Regions from separate parts of the Burkholderia sp. YHN3-13 genome, predicted to be linked through region 2. Evidence: riboswitches for the same ligand, from Rfam matches in the RefSeq annotation. Region 2 holds a riboswitch; each other region holds the start of a gene.
What was found. Region 2 has a riboswitch for cobalamin ahead of cobG (precorrin-3B synthase). Riboswitches for the same ligand answer to the same signal wherever they lie in the genome.

Region 1: it holds a riboswitch for cobalamin, as region 2 does, so the genes downstream of both, AC0KUR_RS30930 (FecCD family ABC transporter permease) here and cobG (precorrin-3B synthase) in region 2, are expected to answer to the same signal.
Region 3: it holds a riboswitch for cobalamin, as region 2 does, so the genes downstream of both, AC0KUR_RS08245 (CbtB domain-containing protein) here and cobG (precorrin-3B synthase) in region 2, are expected to answer to the same signal.

What each region holds. Positions count from the first base shown of each region.
Region 1 covers NZ_JBVVNQ010000019.1:83,713-85,967, forward strand. The annotation lists gene AC0KUR_RS30925 (ABC transporter ATP-binding protein) at 1-359, opposite strand, end outside; gene AC0KUR_RS30930 (FecCD family ABC transporter permease) at 356-1,354, opposite strand; cobalamin riboswitch at 1,514-1,765, opposite strand; gene AC0KUR_RS30935 (ATPase) at 1,920-2,255, shown strand, end outside.
Region 2 covers NZ_JBVVNQ010000008.1:52,129-54,383, forward strand. The annotation lists gene cbiE (precorrin-6y C5,15-methyltransferase (decarboxylating) subunit CbiE) at 1-561, opposite strand, end outside; cobalamin riboswitch at 884-1,074, shown strand; gene cobG (precorrin-3B synthase) at 1,182-2,255, shown strand, end outside.
Region 3 covers NZ_JBVVNQ010000002.1:762,880-765,134, reverse strand. The annotation lists gene AC0KUR_RS08255 (inorganic phosphate transporter) at 1-45, opposite strand, end outside; gene AC0KUR_RS08250 (histidine phosphatase family protein) at 186-803, opposite strand; cobalamin riboswitch at 854-992, shown strand; gene AC0KUR_RS08245 (CbtB domain-containing protein) at 1,026-1,235, shown strand; gene AC0KUR_RS08240 (CbtA family protein) at 1,249-1,989, shown strand; gene AC0KUR_RS08235 (LysR family transcriptional regulator) at 2,012-2,255, opposite strand, start outside.

The DNA.
Region 1 (2,255 bases), on a different contig from region 2:
CAGCCGCCGAGATACGGATAGCGGTGAAGCAGCACCGTGTCGAGCACCGTCGCGCTGAACGCGTCGTGCAGCTGCTGCGGCATCAGCGCGCGACGCTGCGCGAGGGGCCCGGGCGGCCACGCGACCAGCGGCCGGCCGTCGATCTCGACCTGTCCGCCGGCCGGCGGCTGCAACCCCGCGAGCGTCGCGAGCAGCGTCGTCTTGCCGGCGCCGTTCGGCCCCGCGACGCACCAGATCTCGCCGGGCCGAAACGCCTGCGTGAACCCGTCGAGCAACGTGCGCGCGCCGGCCTTCAGCGTCAGGTCGACGGCCATGCAGCGCAGCTCGCCGCCGCCCGCGTGCAGTGCGGCATCCGTCATCGCATCGGCCTCCTCAACAACATCCACAGGAACACCGGCACGCCGATCAACGCGGTCATCACGCCGACCGGCAACTGCGCGGGCGCGATCGCGGTGCGCGCGAGCAGGTCGGCCGCCATCACGCCGCCGCCGCCCGCGAGCATCGCGGCCGGCAGCAGCATCCGCTGGTCGTTGCCGAACGCGAGCCGCAGCGCATGCGGCACGACGAGGCCGACGAAGCCGATCGTGCCGGCCGTCGTCACCGCGGCCGCGGCCGCCAGCGACGCGACGAGATAGATCCGCACGCGCAGGCGCGCGACGGGCACGCCGAGCGCCTGCGCGGTCGCGTCGCCGCGCAGCAGCACGTTCAGTTGCGGCGCGGCCGGCAGCGCGACGCATGCGGCCAGCAACAGCGCCCCCCATGCGAACCAGGGCGCCGTCACGCCGTTCAGGTCGCCCGTGAGCCAGAAGATGATGCCGCGCAGCCGCGCATCGGGAGCGAGCGACAGCAACAGCGTGACGAGCGCGCCCCACCCGGCCGCGATCACGACGCCGGTGAGCAGCAGGCGCGGCGACGCGTCGCGCGAATCGCCGCGCCACAACGCGCGGCGCGCGAGACCGAGCACGAGCGCGACCGAGACGAGCGAACCGGCGAATGCCGACGCGTCGACGAGCCACCATGCGCCGCCGGCAATCATCGCGACGAGCGCGAAGCCGGCCGCGCCGCCGGACACGCCGAGCACGTACGGTTCCGCAAGCGGGTTGCGCAGCAACACCTGTAACAGCGCGCCGGCCAGCGCGAGCAGCGCGCCGCACGCGAAGCCGGCGAGCGCGCGCGGCAGACGCAGCGTGCGGACGATCTCGGCGAACAGCGCGTCGCCGCCATGCGGGACGAACGACGCGAGCGCCTGCCACGGCGACATCGGCACGCTGCCGATCGACAGCGACGCGACGAACAGCAGCGCGACCACGGCGGCCAGCGCGGCCCAGATCGCGGCGGCGCGCGCGGCGCTCATGCCGTGCACGGCCGCGCGCATGATGCGCGGCGCATCCGCTCGAGGTGGCCGGCCGGACGTGACGGGGACGCCGCGCGGACGATTGGGGTCAGCATCGAAGAACATTCCGTGAAGCGTTGCGCGCCCCGCCTCCCCGCAGGCCGCGCGTCATGAAACCCGTGCGGGCTTCCCGTCTCGGCCGGTATCCGGGCTGGCGGCGGTCCGGCTCGCCTTCCCGCGCGTTTCACGCGCAGTGGCCCGCGCCCGCGTGCGACACCTGCACGCAAAACGCGCCCGAGCCGGCCTGCGTCGACGGACGCGGCCGCTTACCGTTGCGGGGGCAGCGCAGGTTGGCACGCTCCCGGAGCGCACGCCCTGCTTCCCGTTTAACCGCGCGTGCCACGCGCGAGCACCGAGGCGGCGCCAGTTTAGGAGCCGGTCGCGCGAGCGTCAAGGAAGCATCCGGACACGCACGGGAAGCACCGATTCGCGGCAAGAAGCCGGGGTGTTACGACTGGAAACGTTACAGATGTCGGATTGCGCGTTATTCCGCGCTAAAATGCTGGGTCTTTAGAGGACGCAGCAAATGCTCAACGAACTCGAAACCTTATCTCAAAATATTGGCCGTCTGATTTCGCTGAACAAGCGCTATCACGCGGAACGGCTCGCGCTCGAGGAGCAGGTCGCGCAATTGCGCGCGGAAGCGGACACGGTCCGCGCGGAACTCGCGGCACTGCGCGACGAACGCAATGCGCTCGCGGCCGAGCGCGACACGCTGTCGGCAAAGATCGACGACGCCCAGGTGAAACTGAACGCGATTCTCGAAAAGCTGCCGCGCTCGAAAAGCGCGGAGCAAGCCGACAACCAGCTCGACCTGCTGGATGCGCAGGCACGCCCGGATGGCGATGACGCGGCCAGCCAC
Region 2 (2,255 bases):
CGCGAGGCCGTCGACGCGCCGTTCGAGCGGGCCGCCCAGATGTTCGAACACGCTGATGCGCGTCGGCCCGAAGCCGCGTGCGGCGAGTTCGGCCGCGACGGCGGCCGGCGTGCGGCCGTCGGCGCTCAGCACGAACAGGCGCCGGCCCGGCAGCAGATGACGCGCGAGCGTCGCGAGCGGACGGCCGACGAGCGACACCGCGCCGACGTCCTGCAGCGCCCAGCCGAGGCGTGCGGCCGCGAGGGACAGCGACGACGGCGCGGGCAGCACGCGCCATTCGTCGGGAGAAAGCTGGCGCGCGAGCGTCGCGCCGACGCCGAACAGCATCGGGTCACCGCTCGCGAGCACGCAGACGGGCGAGCCGCGCCGCGCGAGCACGCCCGCGAGATCGAACGGCGACGGCCACGCTTCGCGCGCGGCCGGCAACCGCGCGGGCAGCATGTCGAGATGCCGCTTCGCGCCGACCACGCGCGTCGCGCCGAGCAGCGCGCGTCGCGCATTGCGCCCGAGCCCCGCGTAACCGTCGTCGCCGATGCCCACTACCGTCAGCCACGCCGTCATGCACCCTTCCCCATCGTTCGATTTCATCCAGTGTGTTGCGATGCGCGGCCGTTGCGCCGCCGCGCGTCGATCCGGCGATTGCCGTCGGCGCCGACTGCCCGGCGCGGGACGCGCCAGCGGTGTCGGCCAGGCCCGCGCGATCCGCATGGCGAACAGCTGGCCCCGCCCAGTTTCATCGTCGCGGACACCGGCGTGTCGCCGATCCAGTGCCGAGCCGCCAATCGTACCATCCGCGCTGCCGCGCGCAGGTCGTCGCAGCCATGCTGCGACACGGTTGCGACGCACATGGCCGATGTCGGGCCGGTGCCGAAATCGGGTATCCTACGGCCGTTCGTTCGCCGGTGCCCTTCGGGGCCGAAGAGGGAACACAGGGCGCGCCGCGCGCCGCTGTGGCTGCCCCCGCAACTGTAGACAGCGAGCCGATCTCCCCCTCATGCCACTGGTTTCACCGGGAAGGCCGGGAGCCGGCGCCGACCTGTCAGCCAGGAGACCTGCCGGCCAGAAAGTGCGTGCGTGCCAGTCGGCGTCGGGCGGGGTGTACCGATGCGTTGGCCGCGGCGCGACACTGTCCCGGTATCCCGTTGAGTTCCGCCCCCGATTCGATTCCTGCGTCGCCCGTCGTGCGCCCGTCGGCCTGCCCGGGGCTCGTGCGCGTGGTCGCGGCCGCCGATGGCGGGCTGTGCCGGGTCAAGCTGCCGGGCGGCCGGCTCGATGCGCGCCAGGCGCGTGCGATTGCCGCCGCCGCCCGCGCGTACGGCTCCGGCGCGATCGACGCGACCAATCGCGCGAATCTCCAGCTGCGCGGCATTCGCGACAGCGCCGCCGATGCGCTGACGCGCGCATTGCTCGAGGCGGGGCTCGGCCCGCGCGTCGACGCAGCCGCAGGCGCGGTCGACGAGACGGCCGCGCTCGCCGCGAGCGACGACGTCCGCAACCTCCTGCTCAGCCCGCTCGCCGGGCACGATCCCGCCGCGCTCGTCGACAGCCGCGCGCTCGCGATGCCGCTGCTCGACATGCTGGCCGGCGAGCCGCGCCGCGGCGAGCTGTCGCCGAAATTCTCGATCCAGCTCGACGGCGGCGAAGCGGTTGCGGCGCTCGATCACCCGCACGACATCTGGCTGGCCGCCTGGCGCCGCGCGGACGGCGCGGTACGCGTCGCGGCCGGGCTGGCCGGCTGCCCGCCGGCCGCGCGGGACGACCGGCCCGCATCGGTCGACGTGTCGCCCGATCAGGCCGTCGCACTGGTTCGCGCACTGCTGCTCGCGTTCCTCGATCTCGCGCCGGCCGACGTCACGCGGATGCGCGCCGTGCTCGCGACCGCCGGCGAATGCGCGTTGCTCGCACGCGCGCAGCACTACCTGCCCTTCCCGCTCACGGCCGATCCCGCGCTCGCCGGCTGGCGGCGCACGCGCACCGACCCGGCGCTGCGTTTCGGCATGCGCGCGTCGCGCGATGCGGCATGCTGCAGCGTCGGCGCGCAATGCGTGCTCGGGCGGCTCGACGCGACACAACTGGAACGGCTCGCCGCGCTGGCCGAAGCCGACGGCGACGGCACGTTGTCGATGACGCCGTGGCAAGGCGTGTTTCTCCACGGCGTGCCGAACGAACGCGCCCCGGCCACGTTGGCGGCACTGGCGTCGCTCGGCCTCGTCTGCGCATCGTCCGACCCGCTGGCGACCCTCGTCGCCTGCACC
Region 3 (2,255 bases), on a different contig from region 2:
GATGGAGCCGGCGTTGTTCGGGGCGGACGAAGCAGGTTGATTCATGACGGCATCTCGTGAGGGAACCGCGTCCGATCCTAGCGGTGACCAGCAGTCAGTTTGATGACAGTCGGGACCACGAACGGCGTGTCTTACGGGATGTAAGCTGATTGGCCGAATGCTCGGCGCTGCATCGCCCTGATCGCTCACATAGTGGGCGCAACGGTGGTTGACGCACCGGCATCGCGTCGGTCGTCATCCGGCGCGACCCATGACCAGCCGTCCGGCGAAGCGGCGAACGTCGTGCATGACAGCGGCGCGATGTCGAGACGCACGGCCGCCGCCGGATCCATCCGCAGCACATGCGCGAGGGCCGCGCGGACGAGCGGCGCGTGCGTGATCGCGATCACGTCGCGACCGGGCGGCAGCGCGTTCAACCATGTGCCGACCCGATGCGCGGCGGCTGCGAACGATTCGCCGCCGTGCGGCGAGGCGGACGGATCGCCGATCCACGCGGCAAGTTCGCCCGGCAGATCGCGTGCGAGGTCGCTCAGGCGCTTGCCGCGCCAGTTGCCGTAGTCGATGTCGCGCAGCGCGTCGTCGACGTCGGCGCGCAGCCCGAGCGCATGGGCGGTCTGCCGCGCACAGCATGCAGGGCTGCACAGCACGACGAGCGATCCGCCGGCGCGTGACCACCGGCCGCGCCACGCGGCAGCTTCGGCGAGCCCGCGCGCGTCGAGCGGATCGTCGTCGGGGAACGTGCCGGTGCGCATCGCCCGGGTCGATGCGTGTGCGATCAGGCGCAGCGAGGCATGCAGGGTCATGTCGATGGTCGGATGATCCGGAACGGGACGTGATTGTCACCGCGCGATCACTTCAATACGCGCCCGTTCGCGCGTACAATTCGCCCGATACGAAACGCGGAAGCCGGTGCAATTCCGGCGCGGTCGCGCCACTGTAACCGGAGAATCGACGATCCCGGAAGCCAGACCTGCCTTCGTACCCATCCATCATTTGTCGGGGCGCGATTCCCCTGAGGTGCATCCATGAGCGAAGCAGTGCTGAAGCCGGCGGTCGTGCCGGCCCCCATCCCCGTCCGTGAACTGTTGCCCTGGGCCGTATTCGTCGGCCTGATCCTGTTGCTCGCCCTGTATTTCGTCGGCGCGGAACAAGGCGCGACGTCGCTCGTGCCGGGCATGTATGTCCACGAGTTCGTCCACGACGGCCGCCATCTGCTCGGCTTTCCCTGCCACTGACGCGGAGCACACGATGGTCGGAAAGCTGCTCATGCGCGGGATGCTCGCAGGCATCGCCGCGGGCCTCATCACGTTCGGTTTCGCGAAAATCGTCGGCGAACCGCAAGTCGATCGGGCGATCTCCCTTGAAGAAAAACTCGATGCCGCCAAGGGCGACGAGCCCGGGCACGATCACGATCACGAGGTCGAACTGGTCAGCCGCCACACCCAGGCCGGCCTCGGCCTGCTGACGGGCGTCGTGACCTATGGCGCGGCTTTCGGCGGACTGTTCTCGCTGGTCTTTGCCTATGCGTACGGGCGCGGCGGCCGCCTGCCGGCACGGCAACTCGCCGCGTGGCTCGCGCTGGGGGCGTTCATCGCCCTCGTGATCGTGCCGAACATCAAGTACCCGGCCAATCCGCCGGCGGTCGGCGACCCCGATACGATCGGCCAGCGCACGGGCCTGTTCTTCCTGATGATCGCGATCTCGATCGCGACGATGGTGTTCTCGGTCGGCGTGCGCCGCCACCTGCTGGCGAAGCTCGGTCAATGGAACGCGTCAATCGTCGCGGGCCTCGTGTTCGTCGCGATCATCGCGGCCGTGCAGCTGGGGTTGCCGTCGTTCGACGAGGTACCGGCCGCATTCCCGGCTGCCTTGCTGTGGAAGTTCCGCGTCGCCGCGCTCGGGATGCAGGCGATCATGTGGACGACGATCGGCCTGCTGTTCGGCGCCTGGGTCGAACGCAGCGAACGCATCGCGATGCGCGCCACCTGACGCGCATGCCGGACGAGCGCGCCTAGCGCAGCATGCGCGGCGCGCTCCACGTCGATTCGCGCGCCAGCGCGACGAACGCGGCCAGATAGTCGATCGATGCATCCGCCTCGCGGATGCCGAGGAAGATCTGCTTCGCGATTCCCTTCTTGCCGAGCTTGACCGGCACGACCGGCATCCGGTCGGCGTACTCGTCGGCCAGCCATCTCGGCAGCGCGGCCACGCCGCGCCCGCTCGCCACCATCTGCAGCATGATGTCGGTCGTCTCG